Regions from separate parts of the Paenibacillus sp. FSL R7-0048 genome, predicted to be linked through region 2. Evidence: a T-box and tRNA genes for the amino acid it is inferred to sense, from the RefSeq annotation. Region 2 holds a T-box; the other holds one or more tRNA genes.

Region 1 (9,533 bases), 170 kb from region 2:
TTGTCATATTTCAGCACGACATCTCTGCCGACCATTAATCGCGAGATTTCCTGTTCTGTCACATCCTGTGTTTGAAAAACACCTTCACTACGGCCGCTGCGCATAATCGTAATTCTGTCGCAAATCGCTTTGACTTCCTTTAATTTGTGCGAAATAAAAACTATCGTATGCCCCTGTTCCCTTAATTGCTTAAGCTCGCGGAACAATTCCTCTGTTTCCTGTGGAGTCAACACCGCAGTTGGCTCATCAAGCACCAGAATCTTCGCACCACGCAGCAGCGCCTTAAGAATCTCAACCTTTTGCTTCATCCCAACTGTAAGATCCTCTACTTTTGCCTTTGGATCCACGGCCAGATTGTATTTCCTTGCGGTCTCTTCCGTCATGCGCACAGCCTCGGCATAATTAATGCCAACTCCTCTGCGCGGCTCCATACCCAGCACCATATTCTCTGCCACCGTAAAAGAAGGTACCAACATGAAATGCTGGTGGACCATGCCGATGCCTCTATCAATGGCGTCCTGAGCGGATTGCAGCTTTACTTTTTCACCCTTGATATAGATCTCGCCTTCACTTGGCTCTTCCATGCCGAACATAATCTTCATTAAAGTCGATTTACCAGCACCGTTCTCACCTGCAATCGCATGTATTTCTCCCTCACGTAAAGAAAAATGCACGTCTTTATTTGCAACGACGCCATTGGGATATACCTTGGTAATTCCCCGCATTTCCAGCAGAGCTGTGTACATAGGTCTCAACGCCTTTCAACTTGGAGGTCTGCAAAAATATACAGCTGGAATTCCCCTGACTAGAAGAATCTCCAACTGTAGGTTTATCTCTATAGAGCTGATCTTAAGATTTAAAGCTTAAGGCTTAACTGCGTTACGAATAGCTTCTACCTCTGCGGTTTCCATCCCCATCGCATTATCCACTTTAATTTCTTTATTGATCAGCTTTTGCTTCACTTCTTCAACCTTGGCCTGAAGATCAGCCGGGAATACATTTTTATAAATATCATTCTCAGCAATACCTACACCATCATCTACAAAGCTCAATACATCACGTTTGCCCATTTCTAGCGTACCCTCTTGCAATCTCTTCACTGCACCTAGAATAGCCGTATCAATCTTTTTAATAGATGAAGTAACGATTAGATTTGCTTTTTCACTATCCGTATCGTTAATCAACATTGCCTGATCGGAGTCTACACCGATTGCATATTTTTTCTTCTCTTTAGCTGCGTCAAAGATCCCAAGACCTGTACCCCCAGCCACGTTAAAAATAACATCCACACCGGAGTTATATTGAATTAGAGACAGCTCCTTACCTTTTGCCGGGTTAACAAAATCACCAGCGTACGACACAGCCACTTTTACATCAGGATCAACGTACTGAGCACCTTGAATATAACCGACCAAGAAAGCATTAATCCCCGGAATATCCATACCGCCGACAAACCCAATCACATTCTCAGGGGTAGCATTCGGCATATCCGATTGTGTAGCTAATGCTGCTACGGCACCTGCCAAGAAAGATACTTCATTTGTCGCATAAGACATGTTGTACATGTTATCTGGTGCTTCATCGATGTCGGTATCATAATTAATGAATTTTTTGTCTGGATACAATTCTGCCGTTGCATTAAACATCTCTGTAATTTCAGAACCGCCAGAAATAATTACATCCCAATCCTCGGAAGCGATATCGTTAAATGTAGGCTCCCATTTCGTTTTATCAACGCCCATTTCAACAACCTTTATTTCTGCACCAAGTTCATCCTTAACCTTTTGCAAGCCGTTATTAGCGGAATCAAAAAATGATTTATCCCCAAGTGTCCCCGGAATCAGCAATACAACCTTGAGTTTATCCCCTGCACCTGTTTCTCCGCCTTCGTCCGCTTTGGATCCAGTATTCGTTGAAGAACCGTTATTGGACGTGTTATTCCCACATGCTGTGACCAGAACCATCACCATTAATAACAACAAAGAAAGAACTTTTTTATTCATTACTCTATTCCACCCCTAATTTTAGTTGGTTAGTAATCCGCAGAATCCCATCTTCACCCATTGTATAATTCACGGTTCAAATGGAAATTCTCTTTTTTCCAAATAAAGTATCATTAAAAGTAATAAATTTAACGTTTAGGCTCAAAAATAGCAATAAAAATACCATTATTATTAATAATCCGCTTTATTTCCGAACGAGATGGCCAGTCAGGTTGCGAACTTTCGGATTTATTGATACGATCATAACAAATATTATTAAAAATAATTATATGATTTCGGTCATTGTTTTGTACGATTCGGCTAAAACATAAGTATTGGAGGATCATCATGGATCGTGTTCTATATATTGTAAGTGCCACACATGAGCTAAATACTTATATCCCTCCACACCAGCATGAATGCTACGAACTAGTCTATTATTTACAGGGGGTAGGGACAACCAATGTTGGCCCACGAAGTTACCATTTTCGCTCCTCTTCTTTCGCGCTTGTGCCACCCAATCATAAACATGACGAGCACCACCGTGAGGATGCAAATGTATTATTTGTAGGCTTCCACTCGGAACACCCTAATATGAGTAATCTGCTCGGCGTATATGAAGATGATAAAGATCAGACCGTTCTTCAAATCCTGCTGCGAATGAAAGCAGAGTTTACACGCAAGCAAGACGGATTCTCTGAGCTTCTAAACCTACAAATGAGCGAGATTACCGTCCATCTTATGAGGCTTCTTAGTGCCTCTGGATATCAATCCCCAACAGAAGATCGAGTACAATATGTCCTTAATTATATGAATGAGCATTATCGCCATAAATTGTCCGTCGAAACACTATCAGAAATGTCCGGATATAGTTACGATCGTTTTCGCCATCTATTTAAAGAACGTTTCGGGTCTTCACCCCTGCGGTATTTGCTGTTAAAACGCCTGGATTATGCAAAATCTCTATTACGTCATACTCAGATGCAAATCTCTGAAGTATCTGCTGCTGCAGGTTTTGTGAACGATGCCCAATTCTGCAATATGTTCAAACGAGAAATAGGTCTTACCCCGCGAGCATTCCGCATTAATAATCAATCAGGTTAATCACTAATCAGATTAAAAAAAGCCGTTGAAATAGAGAAACTCTCTATTCAACGGCTTACTGCTGTAAACCCAAGGACATAAAGAAAAAAGGTTTGTAAGATTGCTTATAAAAGCATTCTTACAAACCTTTTTAAGATACCGGCGAGAGGACTCGAACCTCCACGGTTTCCCACTCGATTTTGAGTCGAGCGCGTCTGCCATTCCGCCACGCCGGCACATATGAACTAAATGGAGGCGCCACCCAGATTTGAACTGGGGATAAAGCTTTTGCAGAGCTTTGCCTTACCACTTGGCTATGGCGCCATGAAAACTTGGAGCGGACGACGGGAATCGAACCCGCGACCCTCGCCTTGGCAAGGCGATGCTCTACCGCTGAGCCACGTCCGCATAAAATGGCTGGGGATATAGGATTCGAACCTATGAGTGACGGAGTCAAAGTCCGTTGCCTTACCGCTTGGCTAATCCCCAATAACATTTTAAAGTAAAATGGGGCGACTGATGGGTCTCGAACCCACGAATGCCGGAACCACAATCCGGTGCGTTAACCCCTTCGCCACAGTCGCCATATTAAGTTGATATTGTTGCCATTATTCATTTTAAAGTAAATGGGGCGGCCGATGGGTCTCGAACCCACGAATGCCGGAACCACAATCCGGTGCGTTAACCCCTTCGCCACGGCCGCCATATTAAACTTTAGAAAGAACTTGGCAGGGGCAGCAGGAATTGAACCCACACCAACGGTTTTGGAGACCGTTGTTCTACCTTTAAACTATGCCCCTAAAAACTGGTGGAGGATGATGGATTCGAACCACCGAACACTCACGTGAGCAGATTTACAGTCTGATGCGTTTGGCCACTTCGCTAATCCTCCAAGGATGGTGCCGGCGAGAGGACTTGAACCCCCAACCTACTGATTACAAGTCAGTTGCTCTACCAATTGAGCTACACCGGCATGGCACTCATTCTTTTGTGATGATAAATGGTGGCTCGGGACGGAATCGAACCGCCGACACGAGGATTTTCAGTCCTCTGCTCTACCGACTGAGCTACCGAGCCATGATGAAAATGGCGGAACCGACGGGATTCGAACCCGCGATCTCCTGCGTGACAGGCAGGCATGTTAGGCCAACTACACCACGGTTCCAAAAGATATAATTGCTTAAGTTAATTGGTTGCGGGGGCAGGATTTGAACCTGCGGCCTTCGGGTTATGAGCCCGACGAGCTACCGGGCTGCTCCACCCCGCGTCAGTAAGAAAGTGTTATGGTGGAGGCTGAGGGGATCGAACCCCCGACCCTCTGCTTGTAAGGCAGATGCTCTCCCAGCTGAGCTAAGCCTCCATAAACAACAATTGTTATTGTACCAAAGTCCACTAGGATAAATCAAGTGAAAATTTGGTGACCCGTATGGGATTCGAACCCATGTTACCTCCGTGAAAGGGAGGTGTCTTAACCCCTTGACCAACGGGCCATACTAATTATAAATTTGTGGCGGAGAGAGAGGGATTCGAACCCTCGAGACGCTTGTGGCGCCTACACGATTTCCAATCGTGCTCCTTCGGCCAAACTCGGACACCTCTCCATATGGCTCCCCGAACAGGACTCGAACCTGTGACAACTCGATTAACAGTCGAGTGCTCTACCAACTGAGCTATCAGGGAATATTCATACCAGGCTTGATGCCTGAAAACTGAATCCGAAACGAATCTGCATTCTACGTATAGGATAAGCCCTCGACCGATTAGTATTGGTCAGCTCCATGCATTGCTGCACTTCCACCTCCAACCTATCTACCTCGTCGTCTTCAAGGGGTCTTACTAATTGGGAAATCTCATCTTGAGGGGGGCTTCACGCTTAGATGCTTTCAGCGCTTATCCCGTCCGTACGTAGCTACCCAGCCATGCTCCTGGCGGAACAACTGGTGCACCAGCGGTACGTCCATCCCGGTCCTCTCGTACTAAGGACAGCTCCTCTCAAATTTCCTGCGCCCACGACAGATAGGGACCGAACTGTCTCACGACGTTCTGAACCCAGCTCGCGTACCGCTTTAATGGGCGAACAGCCCAACCCTTGGGACCTACTTCAGCCCCAGGATGCGATGAGCCGACATCGAGGTGCCAAACCTCCCCGTCGATGTGGACTCTTGGGGGAGATAAGCCTGTTATCCCCAGGGTAGCTTTTATCCGTTGAGCGATGGCCCTTCCATGCGGTACCACCGGATCACTAAGTCCGACTTTCGTCCCTGCTCGACTTGTAGGTCTCGCAGTCAAGCTCCCTTATGCCTTTGCACTCTGCGAATGATTTCCAACCATTCTGAGGGAACCTTGGAACGCCTCCGTTACTCTTTAGGAGGCGACCGCCCCAGTCAAACTGCCCGCCTGACACGGTCCCCGTACCCGGTAAGGGCACTAGGTTAGAACCTAGATACGATCAGGGTGGTATCCCAACGGCGCCTCCACCGAAGCTTGCGCTCCGATTTCTACGGCTCCCACCTATCCTGTACAGATCGTACCCAAATTCAATATCAAGCTGCAGTAAAGCTCCATGGGGTCTTTCCGTCTTGTCGCGGGTAACCTGCATCTTCACAGGTATTAAAATTTCACCGGATCTCTCGTTGAGACAGCGCCCAAGTCGTTACGCCATTCGTGCGGGTCAGAATTTACCTGACAAGGAATTTCGCTACCTTAGGACCGTTATAGTTACGGCCGCCGTTTACTGGGGCTTCGGTTCATAGCTTCGGGTTACCCCTAACCACTCCCCTTAACCTTCCAGCACCGGGCAGGCGTCAGCCCGTATACTTCGCCTTGCGGCTTCGCACAGACCTGTGTTTTTGCTAAACAGTCGCTTGGGCCTTTTCACTGCGGCCCCCTCGTGCTATTCACACTACCGGGGCACCCCTTCTCCCGAAGTTACGGGGTCATTTTGCCGAGTTCCTTAACGAGAGTTCTTCCGCGCGCCTTAGAATTCTCTTCTCGCCTACCTGTGTCGGTTTGCGGTACGGGCACCTTCTCCTGGCTAGAGGCTTTTCTTGGCAGTGTGAGATCATGACCTTCGCTACTATAATTTTCGCTCCCCATCACAGCCCAGCCTTAACGATGTGCGGATTTGCCTACACATCAGCCTCACTGCTTAGACGGACATCCATCAGTCCGCGTCACTACCCTCCTGCGTCACCCCATCGCTCATAGCGGATTACGGTGGTACAGTAATTTCAAACTGTTGTCCTTCGACTACGCCTTTCGGCCTCGCCTTAGGTCCCGACTTACCCTGAGCGGACGAGCCTTCCTCAGGAAACCTTGGGCTTTCGGCGGATCAGATTCTCACTGATCTTTTCGTTACTCATACCGGCATTCTCACTTGTGTAGTGTCCAGCGCTCTTTTCAGTACACCTTCAACCCCTACACAACGCTCCCCTACCCCAGATGCAAAGCATCTAGCCATAGCTTCGGTGGTGTGTTTAGCCCCGTTACATTTTCGGCGCAGAGTCACTCGACCAGTGAGCTATTACGCACTCTTTCAATGGTGGCTGCTTCTAAGCCAACATCCTGGTTGTCTGTGCAACTCCACATCCTTTCCCACTTAACACACACTTGGGGACCTTAGCTGATGGTCTGGGCTGTTTCCCTTTTGACAATGGATCTTAGCACTCACTGTCTGACTCCCGGCAATAAGTATATGGCATTCGGAGTTTGACTGAGCTTGGTAATCCTTGCGGACCCCGCACCCAATCAGTGCTCTACCTCCACTACTCTTATACCGAGGCTAGCCCTAAAGCTATTTCGGGGAGAACCAGCTATCTCCGAGTTCGATTGGAATTTCTCCGCTACCCCCACCTCATCCCCGCACTTTTCAACGTACGTGGGTTCGGGCCTCCAGTGCGTGTTACCGCACCTTCACCCTGGACAGGGGTAGATCACACGGTTTCGGGTCTACGTCCACATACTAAGTCGCCCTATTCAGACTCGCTTTCGCTGCGGCTCCACCTTCTCGGCTTAACCTTGCATGTTAAACGTAACTCGCCGGTTCATTCTACAAAAGGCACGCCATCACCCATTAATAGGGCTCTGACTTTTTGTAAGCACACGGTTTCAGGTTCTATTTCACTCCCCTTCCGGGGTGCTTTTCACCTTTCCCTCACGGTACTGTTTCACTATCGGTCGCCAGGTAGTATTTAGCCTTAGCAGATGGTCCTGCTGGATTCATACGGGGTTTCACGTGCCCCGCACTACTCGGGATCCGTCTCGGAGAGAACACAGTTTAGGTTACAGGGCTTTTACCTCTATCGCGGGCCTTTCCAGACCTCTTCACCTACCATATTCCTTTGTAACTCCATGTGAGACGTCCCACAACCCCTAAGAGCAAGCTCTTAGGTTTAGGCTGTTCCGCGTTCGCTCGCCGCTACTGACGGAATCACTATTGTTTTCTCTTCCTCAGGGTACTTAGATGTTTCAGTTCCCCTGGTCTGCCTCTACATTTCCTATGTATTCAGAAATGAGTAACTGCGAATTACCACAGCTGGGTTTCCCCATTCGGACACCCCCGGATCAAAGCTTGCTTACAGCTCCCCGAGGCAGTTTCGTTGTTCGCCACGTCCTTCGTCGGCTCCTGGCGCCTAGGCATCCTCCGTGTGCTCTTATTAGCTTAACCTTGATTCTTCCGCAGGAAAATATCATACGATGACATTCTCTTTGGAATCATCTCACTAATAACATTTACTTGTTTGCACAAGTTGCTAAAAGATGTTCTAAAACGCAAATTCGTTTCGGTATCCAGTTTTCAAGGATCAAGTCTTACTTGAGAGCTTAAACTCTCAAAACTGAGCAACGAGTGAGTAACAGGCCTAAACCTGAGTTTTGGAAGCTTAGCTTCCGATTTGAATGTTCTCATTGCAGAGAACGATTCTCCATAGAAAGGAGGTGATCCAGCCGCACCTTCCGATACGGCTACCTTGTTACGACTTCACCCCAATCATCTACCCCACCTTCGGCGGCTGGCTCCCTTGCGGGTTACCCCACCGACTTCGGGTGTTGTAAACTCTCGTGGTGTGACGGGCGGTGTGTACAAGACCCGGGAACGTATTCACCGCGGCATGCTGATCCGCGATTACTAGCAATTCCGACTTCATGCAGGCGAGTTGCAGCCTGCAATCCGAACTGAGACCGGCTTTGATGGGATTGGCTCCACCTCGCGGCTTCGCTTCCCGTTGTACCGGCCATTGTAGTACGTGTGTAGCCCAGGTCATAAGGGGCATGATGATTTGACGTCATCCCCACCTTCCTCCGGTTTGTCACCGGCAGTCACTCTAGAGTGCCCAGCATTACCTGCTGGCAACTAAAGTTAAGGGTTGCGCTCGTTGCGGGACTTAACCCAACATCTCACGACACGAGCTGACGACAACCATGCACCACCTGTCTCCTCTGTCCCGAAGGCCGCTGCTATCTCTAGCAGATTCAGAGGGATGTCAAGACCTGGTAAGGTTCTTCGCGTTGCTTCGAATTAAACCACATACTCCACTGCTTGTGCGGGTCCCCGTCAATTCCTTTGAGTTTCAGTCTTGCGACCGTACTCCCCAGGCGGAGTGCTTACTGTGTTAACTTCGGCACCAAGGGTATCGAAACCCCTAACACCTAGCACTCATCGTTTACGGCGTGGACTACCAGGGTATCTAATCCTGTTTGCTCCCCACGCTTTCGCGCCTCAGCGTCAGTTACAGCCCAGAAAGTCGCCTTCGCCACTGGTGTTCCTCCACATATCTACGCATTTCACCGCTACACGTGGAATTCCACTTTCCTCTTCTGTACTCAAGCCACCCAGTTTCCAGTGCGACCTCAGGTTGAGCCCAAGGTTTAAACACCAGACTTAAATAGCCGCCTGCGCGCGCTTTACGCCCAATAATTCCGGACAACGCTTGCCCCCTACGTATTACCGCGGCTGCTGGCACGTAGTTAGCCGGGGCTTTCTTCTCAGGTACCGTCACTCCGGTAGCAGTTACTCTACCGGACGTTCTTCCCTGGCAACAGAGCTTTACGATCCGAAAACCTTCATCACTCACGCGGCGTTGCTCCGTCAGGCTTTCGCCCATTGCGGAAGATTCCCTACTGCTGCCTCCCGTAGGAGTCTGGGCCGTGTCTCAGTCCCAGTGTGGCCGTTCACCCTCTCAGGTCGGCTACGCATCGTCGCCTTGGTGGGCCGTTACCCCACCAACTAGCTAATGCGCCGCAGGCCCATCCCTCAGTGACAGATTGCTCCGTCTTTCATTCTTCTCTCAGGAGAAAAAAGAAATTATCCGGTATTAGCTACCGTTTCCGGTAGTTATCCCAGTCTGAAGGGCAGGTTGCCTACGTGTTACTCACCCGTCCGCCGCTAAGTTATTTTGAAAGCAAGCTTTCAAAATAACTCCGCTCGACTTGCATGTATTAGGCACGCCGCCAGCGTTCGTCCTGAGCCAG
Region 2 (9,533 bases):
AACCAGACCCCCTACGACAATAATAAGCTGTAGCGAGGATTGGATCGCTCCTTTTAACAGCTCCCCGAAGCTACGTCCATCCTTGCGCCGGGCTTTGGACATCGCAAGGAGTGCGGCATGTATTCTGCCGAATCCTTGTTTTGCTGGAGCAGAGGGGACGTCAGAACTACTTTTTGTTGGGTCTTGGGTGGGGGTCTTTTGTTCCTTACGTCCATGAAATGACATTAGGAGACCAACCATTAAGCCACTTCCGTAGTGGGCTAGTGCCAATATTAGCCCCAAAGAAGCATCGCGAAAGAACCCAACGGATACCGCCCCTAATAGAAAAATAGGATCGGAGGAGGTTGTAAATGCTACAAGGCGTTCACCTTCGATTCTGCTGATCAGCTTCTGCTCCCGCAGCTTAGCGGTTAATTTGGCTCCAACGGGATATCCTGATACATATCCCATGGCCGCGACAAAACCACCGCTGCCTGGTATACCGAAGAGGGGACGCATCAGTGGATCAAGTAAAGCGCCGAAGAGATGGACAATGCCTAAGCCTAGCATGATTTCAGAAATGACGAAGAAGGGAAACAGTGAAGGGAAGAGCACGTCCCACCAGATGGCCAGGCCACGTAAGGCTGCGGCAAGAGATGCTTCAGGATGAAGTAACATAAGCAGCATACAACCTGCCAATATGAATCCCAGCAGCGGGCCGCCAATCTTTTTAAAAGTCATAATTAACGCCTCCTGGTCTATGGTTAGATGTATGCAAAAAGAGGGACAAACAGCACAAAAAAATGGAGAAAGCGGTTACAATTATCTGTGCTTTTTCGCAGGAATTATGATATTATGTAATAAATAAATGCACCCTCTGTTACACGATTAAATGGGATGGAGTGATGGCGATGAGCGTTATAGCCGGAGTTCTCGTTTGTGCTTTTGTATATGTAATCCGGGTCTCTCTCGTCCCTCCTGGTGATGAGGAATTTAGGACCTACTAACCTTACTCTTCAGGCGCTGAACTATAGTTTAGCGCCTTTTTTCTGTAGTTTAGAGAGCACTTTCGACGGATATCCGTGTTATGCTTATCTTTGGTATAATAAAATAAGTAACGTTTCATTAATATGGAAGAAGGCTGGTAACCTCAATGAATCCAAATGAGAGTATATATGACAATCTAGGGGGGGCTGAAGCACTACATCGGTTGGTGGAAGTGTTCTATGCCAAGGTACAGCTTCATCCGCAGCTGGGACCCTTGTTCCCTGAAGATATTACTCCAGTTCTGGAGAAGCAATATCAATTCCTGACACAGTTTTTTGGCGGGGGTCCACTTTATTCGGAATTACATGGACATCCCATGATGAGAGCAAGGCATATGCATATTCCTATTACTCCAGAACGTGCTGAGGAGTGGCTACAATGTATGAAAGAGGCACTGGTGGAGACTGGAGTCGAAGAACCACTGCGTTCATTCGTGCTTAGCCGCCTTGCAGGTCCTGCACATCATTTTGTTAACATGCCCCAGGAATAATAAGGGACAGGTTGATCCTGAAAGGAATGAGAGTACTTGACAGAGTTAATACCCCTATATTCTATTAAGGTCAAGTGTTGCAACTGTGAAAATGAATTTTCAACCTCGCGGGTACGCCCTAGTCTAAAAAAGGCTATTCGGCGTGATGCTGATTTCTGCGCGTATTATAAAAATGAGAATCCGGATTATTATGTTGTACGGGTCTGCCCCAATTGCGGGTTTGCCTCCACAGAAAATTCGGCTGACAAGCTGACGGAACGCCAGCGCAAGGCATTTAATGAACAGGTAGGGAAACGCTGGAAGAGCCGGGACTTTGGAGAGAAACGAGACTGGGAAACTGCGCTCGAGACCTATAAGCTGGCGCTTTTATGTGCTCAAAGTATTAACGATAAAGATCGGATTATCGCAAGTCTGCTGCATCATATTGCTTGGCTCTATCGCTATCAAGGGGAGACTGAGCAGGAGAAGCGTTTTTTACGCTATTCTTTGGACGAGTATGTTAAGGTCTATGAAATAGATGGCATTGCCGGCAATGATGCCCGGCTCATGTACCTGATCGGCGAACTTAATCGGCGGATCGGAGAATACTCAGTGGCTGTAATGTGGTTCTCCCGTCTGATCAATGATCAGAAGATCATGGATGCGGCGATGATTCGAGCGGCACGTGAGCAGTGGGTTATTTTACGGGAGCAAATGCGTGCTGAGGCTCTAGATGTTGAAGTTGATATCGAAGGCTTGTCTTCAAGTTCATAATGTTTGCGAACAACAAAAAGCGCAGAAGAGAATTAAATTCTCCTCTGCGCTTTGTAGAAAGAAAATGTTTGGATTTGCTTATCTGACAGCTCGATCGAACAAAAGGTAATCGCCGTCATTATCTATAACTGTAGGACTGGCGCTGCAGCAGGGGAAGACGAGCAGTTTTTTCTTGCCGTCACGAACGATTTGTAATTCTTTTGGCTTCATAGGCAGAAGCACATTCTCTGAGTTGCAGAATGGACAGTATTGCACATACATATCGCCTAGAATGATGTCATAAGGCCAGGTATGACTAAATGGAATCATTGTGAGTCCTTCCCAGAAGGAGTCTCTTCATTTTCGCCCTCAGTTTGTGGGGGATTTTCTTTTTTGGATAGCTCCGCTATTTTTTGTAGTAAAATATGTTGGGGCATATGCATCAAGTGTTCCAAAGGAACGCCTAGTTGCTTGGATAACGTAATGGCTGTTTCCGGTGAAATTTGTAGTGGCTTCATATGGATGCCCTCCTAAAGTTTATCGGCTATAAATGTTCAGATATCGTTATTCACTTTACCATGGTGTTAAGACAATTACAAAGAAAGTCAAATGAAAGCAAAGGAATGGTGAGTACACATGAAACAACCGTTATCACTGACTTGGGAACTTGATACTATTTTTCCGGGGGGTTCTTCGTCTGCAGAGTTAGAAGGGTTCTTGAGCAAGCTTGAAAAAGATATTTTATCCTTGCAAGGCTTTGTGAAGGATGCTGTGGCACCAACGGATGTTGCGTCTACAAAAGCATTGGATGAGGTTATAGCATTGCTTCAGAGCTGTTCAGGAAGACTTGTGGAGGTCACTTCCTTCGCAGACTGTCTAGGCGCTCAGAATCAGATGGACAAGGGTGCGGTAAGGCTGGCGGCCAAAGTGACAAGCATGCGCGCTGGATTCGAAGGGATCAGCTCGCAATTTAGCAATGTCCTTCGTCAGACTACGGACAAGGTATGGGCTGAGTGGATGGCTCGTCCAGAGATTGCTCCTTTAACGTTCGTACTGAGCGAGAGCCGTGATTTGGCCCGTGAGAAGATGAGCCCTGAGCTGGAAAGCTTAGCGTTGGAATTAGCTGTTGACGGATATCATGGATGGAGCGGGCACTATGATACGATTGTGAGCTCGATCAAGATCCCATTTGAGGATGAAGAAGGAACAAAGCTGCTATCTGCTGGTCAAGCTTTTAATAAGTTGGATGATCCAGATCCAAAAGTGCGTCAAACGATGTTCCATAAATGGGAAGAGGCTTGGACTGAAGCGGCAGATAATTGCGCGGATACCTTAAATCACTTAGCAGGCTTCCGCCTGAAGCTCTATAAGGGCAGAGGCTGGGACGATGTTCTGAAAGATCCGCTCAGCATCAATCGTATGACACAGGACACCTTAAATACAATGTGGGACGTGATTACGAATAGCAAACCTGTACTTGTGTCCTACCTTCAGCGTAAAGCCAAGCTGCTGGGGCTGGATTCTCTCTCATGGGTCGATGTCGAAGCTCCTGTAGGCAAATCCTCCGGCAAGATCCCTTATGATCAAGCTGCGAAGGATATCGTCACACAGTTCCGTAAATTTAGTCCTAAGATGGCTGAGTTTGCAGAGCGTGCCTTTGATAATAACTGGATCGAGGTTGAGGATCGTAATGGCAAACGTCCTGGTGGATTCTGTACTTCCTTCCCTGAGAGTAAAGAATCACGGATATTCATGACTTACAGCGGTACACCTTCCAATGTTTCAACATTGGCCCATGAGCTGGGACATGCTTATCATTCCTACCTGCTTGATGATCAACCTGTATTTAATCAGAATTATGCAATGAACGTTGCAGAGACCGCTTCAACCTTTGCAGAAGTGATTGTATCTGATGCTCAGGTTAAAGCTGCGGGCAATGCAGAGGAGAAGCTGGCTCTGCTTGAAACGAAGATACAGAACAGTGTGGCATTCTTTATGAACATTCACGCTCGATTCTTGTTCGAGACTCGCTTTTATGAGAAACGTAAGGAAGGTCTTGTAAATGCTGAGGAACTGTCCGCTCTGATGGTGGAAGCACAGAAAGAAGCTTTCTGTGGTGTGCTTTCTGAATACCATCCTCACTTCTGGGCGTCAAAGCTGCATTTCTATATCACAGATGTACCTTTCTATAATTTCCCGTACACCGTTGGTTATATGTTCAGTACAGGCTTATATCGTCTGGCATTACAAGAGGGAGCTTCCTTTGCAGACAAATACGATAGCTTGTTGCAGGATACCGGCGTGATGACATTGGAGGATTTGGTGCTCAAACATTTGGGTGTGGATCTGACAAAACCGGATTTCTGGCAAGGAGCTACAGATCTGATCGTGGCTGATATTACCGAGTTCTTGGAGATGACAGAGCATTTAGCGTGAAATGTCTAAAATAAGACAAATTTCAGGACACAAAAAATAACGGAATTTCAGTGTGAACACGCAAAGACCCCGGTTAAGGGGTCTTTTTTTAATGCTTAAATGTCGAAAACCCCCGGTTTATAAAAATTAATATACGAATGATCCATGAATTTTGCGCATTACTAGGGATAATAACCCAATTTTGTAGAATAATGTTGTTTGACGTATTTAAGGGGTCTATAATGAGCCTTGAGCCTTATAAAAGGCTTGCATGGAAGACAAATGAGCTCAGCTCAAAAAGCTTAAGTAAGCGCTTACTAAGCCGATTTGTACGAAGTAAACTCGAAGTAGCTAAGCTCACAAAACGATATAAATCGAACCAGAAACTTGGGAAAAGGGGAAGGAGTGGCGGAGGGGAATTTTGGAACTGTAAGAGCGGGAGCGACTGCCTTTGTCTCCGAATTTCACCCGCTATACGCGTAAGAATTCAAGAAATTTGGAGACAACAGCGGCTGGAAGTCCAAACATTCCCCGCAGTAGCGACGGACCCTTAGCCCAAATATTTAGGGTTCGATTTATAAGACGAAGAAAACTCGAAGTAGCTAAGCTCACAAAAATTTTAGGAGGAAAGATATGCTTAAGACAGAACAGCTATCATTAGCAAGACAGATGGATTTGGTGTTTAGGGAACTGCAAGAGGAATTATCAGGACTATCTTCCGGTACGGTATTTGTGCAAATACGAAATAATACCATTGGCAAATTCGGCATACGTCATCACCCTTTAGCCGGTCGGGGTGGTGGATTCACAGAAGTGAAGGAAGGAATAACGGAGAGCCAGCAGTCTTCTTTTCGTCTAATGGCACTGGAGAGTCTGAAATACAAACGCCGTTGGACTCATGGTGAGATCAGCTATGAATTCGCTATAAGACAGGGCAAGCTAATCGTAGATGCTACGCTGGAGTCTAATTATAATATGGCGAATCTGATGATTCGATCTCCCCGTAATGCTTACGCCGAGAGTGCTGATCAATTTTTAAGTTAAACGTTTTACATAAAAATTGTTTGCAGCTGGGACTATAGGCTATAAATTAGAAAAACCCCCCACAGCTTCTAGAAGAAGTGTGAGAGGTTTGAAAGCTAGTCGGCAATAGGCTTTTTAAGACCTCTGCCGGATAAAACACTTAAGATAACGATGTTACTGACGACCGGACAGTTGTTGTTCTGCCAGTTGTACTAGACGTTTAGTGATGTAACCTCCCAAAGAACCAGTTTCGCGGGAAGTGTAGTTCCCGTAATAACCGTCAGCTGGGATCGTTACTCCAAGCTCTTGTGCTGCTTCATATTTCAATTGTTGCAACGCTGCATTTGCTTGAGGAACTACAAGGTTATTGGAACGGCTGCTACGACCTTGACCTGCTTGACCCATGTGTGTCACCTCCTTCGCCCGTTGTGAAGATAGTATGAGCGCTAAGAGGCTAATTCATGCATGCTATCGAAAGGTTTTAAGGATGGTAATTATTAGTCGATTAAAAGTAAGGGTAGAAAGCCCAAATAACTAAGCTCGCACAAAAAATCGGCCTTCTCTTACGTAAACGCAAGGGAAGACCGATATAATGTATATCTGCTTTAATTCTCGGGATAGATCATTTCCAGCATAGTGGACAGCTCAAGACTTTGACCTGGTTCTACCTTCAGCAAGCCCGTGAAGGAAGGGTCATCGGAAACGTTAGGAGCATCCGGGAGCCAGGTGTAAGGTTCGATGCACAGAAATTGATCGGCCGGACCTTTGGTATACAGGACCCAGTGGCGGAAATGATTCTCGTCAGCTGTATAACGAAGACCATAACCATCATCGCGTAATAGCAAGGCTTCTACGGGCTGCTTGTCACCAATACGTAGAGCAGTATCAAAATTAGTTCCCTGGAGGTTGATTCCAGAGTTTAGTGAATCTAGATCACCAAGTGGAATTAGATTGCCGCTAGGGAGCAATTCATCGTTTAGTTCATAAATGCTGTTTACGGGCAGCTTGAGATTCCAGCGTTCAGGTTCTCCATCGATCATAAACCAGGTGTGATAGCCGATCCCAAAGGGAATACGATGATCGCCGAGATTTGTAACCTTTAAAGTCTGGCTGAGCCGGGCATCCTGAAGCCTGAATGTCATTTCGAATTTGAGTGGAATGGGAAATTGCTCCATCCAGTGCGGATCATCTTCAGTAAGGAATTCAGTAGTGACTGCACAACCGTCCTCGTCTTCTTCAATATCGCTGACACACCAGGATTGAGTCCGGTGTAGACCATGGATATGATTGTCACCAGCGGTATTCTGGTCAAATTGATAACTTGTACCCTCGAATTGAAATTTTCCTTTACGAATTCTTCCGGGTGGAATTAAGAGCGGGATGCCAAAATGGTAAGGTTTTTGCATAAAGAAAGCTTGATCGCTTTCATCAGGCCGCCGCAGAATTTCCCGTTGTTCTTTTACATCAAACAATGAAATCACGTTGTTTCCTAGTCGCGGCAAAAGCGTGACTTCCAGTTCGCGGCTGTGCAAAATATAAGTATCATAACCGCCCCACTGCCCTTTGGTCACCTGTTTCATGAGATATGCTCCTTTATCGTAACTGTAATCGAATAGAACATGGATAACCTTATCATAACAGATTTATGCGGAAGTGGTTAAGTGATTTGACAACTTCTCTTTATGGTTCTATGATGAAGGCATTAAATTATGATGAGAATGTGATGACGGGGACAAGTAGACAGGAAATGCACCTTCAGAAAGCCGGTGGTTGATGCGAACCGGTAGGACACTCCTGATGAATGGACCCCTGAGCGCCGCGCTTGAACGGGAGCAAGATGCCCTAGTAGACCGGCCGGATCTTCCCCGTTAACGGAAGACTAAGGCTGTTTCCCTTTGACTATACAAAGGTTAAGCAGCGAATAAGGGTGGCACCACGGTCTCACGTCCCTTGCGGATGAGGCTTTTTTTGCGTTCTCGGAAATTGGAAATCACATCTAACGGAGGTCTATATTATGTTGAAAAAAGTAATGTCAGGCATACAACCGAGCGGTTCTCTAACTTTGGGTAACTATATCGGAGCGCTGAAAAATTTTGTGAAGCTGCAAGACGATCATCAATGTTTCTTTATGGTTGTCGATATGCATGCGATCACCGTTGCTCAAGATCCTGCGGCATTGCGTGAGCAGTCTGAAGCTGTAGCTGCACTCTTTATCGCGGCAGGAATTGATCCTGTGCGTTCGAATGTATATATGCAGTCTCATGTGCCTCAGCATGCGGAATTGGGCTGGATCATGACTACGCTAACGGCAATGGGCGAGCTTGAGCGTATGACACAGTTCAAAGATAAATCATCAGGTAAGGATTCGGTTGGCGCGGGCCTATTCGTATATCCTTCTTTAATGGCAGCAGATATTCTTGTTTATAATGCGGATCTTGTGCCAGTAGGTGAAGATCAGAAGCAGCACTTGGAGTTGACCCGTGATTTAGCTGGCCGATTCAATAACCGTTTTGGCGAATTCTTTACGATTCCTGAACCGTATATCCCTGAAGTGGGCGCACGCATTATGTCTCTGGATGATGGCACTAAAAAAATGAGCAAGAGCAGCCCGAATGCAGGCAGCTATATTGCCCTGTTGGATTCGCCGGATGTGATCCGTAAAAAAATCAGCCGCGCAACGACTGATTCTGGACGTGAAGTGATCTTTGATCCGGCTAACAAGCCAGAGATTAGTAACTTGATGAGTATTTACTCGGAATGTTCTGGAATGTCCCTTCAGCAAATTGCCGATCGTTATGAGGGACAAATGTATGGTGGCTTTAAGAAGGATCTTGGGGAAGTGGTTGTATCCACACTTGAGCCTTTGCAACAAAGATATCATGAAATTCGCAGTTCAGGTGCGATCACTGATATTCTTGCCGAAGGTGCTGAACGCGCACGTATTGTTGCAGCTGAGACGTTGAATGGCGTAAAAGAGCGGATGGGCTTTCTGCCAGCTCGTTAATCTTAGTCAGAGCTTAAGCTTTCCTGTTTGCGTCTAATTCTGGCTTTGAGGATAAATCCCCAGCCAATATTCATTACGCAAAGAAAACCAAGCAGAAGTGCCAGCCAGAAGCTATAGCTGATCGCGATTGAAGCGGCAGTGAGAATAAGAATAGAAGAACAAGCGAACCAAAGTGAGAGTCCTTTACCCATTAAGAGCCTTCCTTTCCGTGTCTGCTAAAATGAATCCCGGAGTATTATAAAATACTCCGGGATTTTTTGTGATTATAGAATAGATCTCTCAGTAAGTCTACAGTTTCATCGTAAAGAACCAGGGTCGATGGAGAATCGTTTGTCGAGCTTATCACTGCTAAGCCAGCCTACATAAGTATTTAAAGGTTTATATTGGTTATCCATAACTAATACAGCCACAAAAGGGTATTGTTTGCGGTGTAAATAACGAACGTCTCCCCAGCGCACCATATATCCTGAAGGAAGCTCCTCCACTTCGGCAACCGCATAAGAGGTGAAATATAGAAAGGACTGAATATCTGGATGCGACTTGGATATTTCCACAGCGGGATGATTCGAGCAGACCGCATGTTTGAACCATTCCAGGCGGTTGTTCAGTAGCTGTCCAACGTCATAGCTGCCGTCTTTTTTCACTTTAACTACGTTCCAGCGTTTAAGTGAAATTGTAGGGATTACAATATAACGTTCACCAGCATTATGGTGTATATCTTTAAGCTTGATGTTTCGTGTAAGGCGGGCATGAACAACCGTTCTCCAAATATAATAAAGAATGGTACAGGCATAAAGCGTAATAAATAAAGGTTTGGGCGGCACAATCCCAGTGATCCAGAGT

What was found. A T-box is a leader RNA that pairs with one kind of tRNA and senses whether it is charged. The one in region 2 lies ahead of trpS (tryptophan--tRNA ligase), so its partner is inferred to be a tRNA-Trp.
Region 1: it encodes a tRNA-Trp, which carries the amino acid that the T-box ahead of trpS (tryptophan--tRNA ligase) is inferred to sense. The anticodon was not compared.

Annotation. Positions count from the first base shown of each region.
Region 1 is NZ_JBBORF010000001.1:6,240,783-6,250,315, forward strand. Features, by position in the region: gene NSQ91_RS27535 (ABC transporter ATP-binding protein) at 1-746, opposite strand, end outside; gene NSQ91_RS27540 (BMP family ABC transporter substrate-binding protein) at 864-2,003, opposite strand; gene NSQ91_RS27545 (AraC family transcriptional regulator) at 2,331-3,086, shown strand; tRNA gene NSQ91_RS27550 (tRNA-Leu) at 3,223-3,301, opposite strand; tRNA gene NSQ91_RS27555 (tRNA-Cys) at 3,316-3,389, opposite strand; tRNA gene NSQ91_RS27560 (tRNA-Gly) at 3,399-3,473, opposite strand; tRNA gene NSQ91_RS27565 (tRNA-Gln) at 3,480-3,554, opposite strand; tRNA gene NSQ91_RS27570 (tRNA-His) at 3,574-3,649, opposite strand; tRNA gene NSQ91_RS27575 (tRNA-His) at 3,693-3,768, opposite strand; tRNA gene NSQ91_RS27580 (tRNA-Trp) at 3,792-3,865, opposite strand; tRNA gene NSQ91_RS27585 (tRNA-Tyr) at 3,872-3,957, opposite strand; tRNA gene NSQ91_RS27590 (tRNA-Thr) at 3,963-4,038, opposite strand; tRNA gene NSQ91_RS27595 (tRNA-Phe) at 4,067-4,142, opposite strand; tRNA gene NSQ91_RS27600 (tRNA-Asp) at 4,153-4,230, opposite strand; tRNA gene NSQ91_RS27605 (tRNA-Met) at 4,256-4,332, opposite strand; tRNA gene NSQ91_RS27610 (tRNA-Val) at 4,350-4,425, opposite strand; tRNA gene NSQ91_RS27615 (tRNA-Glu) at 4,481-4,555, opposite strand; tRNA gene NSQ91_RS27620 (tRNA-Ser) at 4,574-4,666, opposite strand; tRNA gene NSQ91_RS27625 (tRNA-Asn) at 4,670-4,745, opposite strand; rRNA gene NSQ91_RS27630 (23S ribosomal RNA) at 4,806-7,731, opposite strand; rRNA gene NSQ91_RS27635 (16S ribosomal RNA) at 7,994-9,533, opposite strand, start outside.
Region 2 is NZ_JBBORF010000001.1:6,075,097-6,084,629, reverse strand. Features, by position in the region: gene ylbJ (sporulation integral membrane protein YlbJ) at 1-720, opposite strand, end outside; gene NSQ91_RS26950 (globin domain-containing protein) at 1,133-1,516, shown strand; gene NSQ91_RS26945 (DUF2225 domain-containing protein) at 1,553-2,269, shown strand; gene NSQ91_RS26940 (hypothetical protein) at 2,348-2,578, opposite strand; gene NSQ91_RS26935 (YycC family protein) at 2,575-2,766, opposite strand; gene NSQ91_RS26930 (M3 family oligoendopeptidase) at 2,885-4,684, shown strand; gene NSQ91_RS26925 (hypothetical protein) at 5,297-5,707, shown strand; gene NSQ91_RS26920 (alpha/beta-type small acid-soluble spore protein) at 5,861-6,091, opposite strand; gene NSQ91_RS26915 (aldose 1-epimerase) at 6,292-7,266, opposite strand; T-box leader at 7,401-7,640, shown strand; gene trpS (tryptophan--tRNA ligase) at 7,704-8,690, shown strand; gene NSQ91_RS26905 (hypothetical protein) at 8,693-8,881, opposite strand; gene NSQ91_RS26900 (metal-dependent hydrolase) at 8,987-9,533, opposite strand, start outside.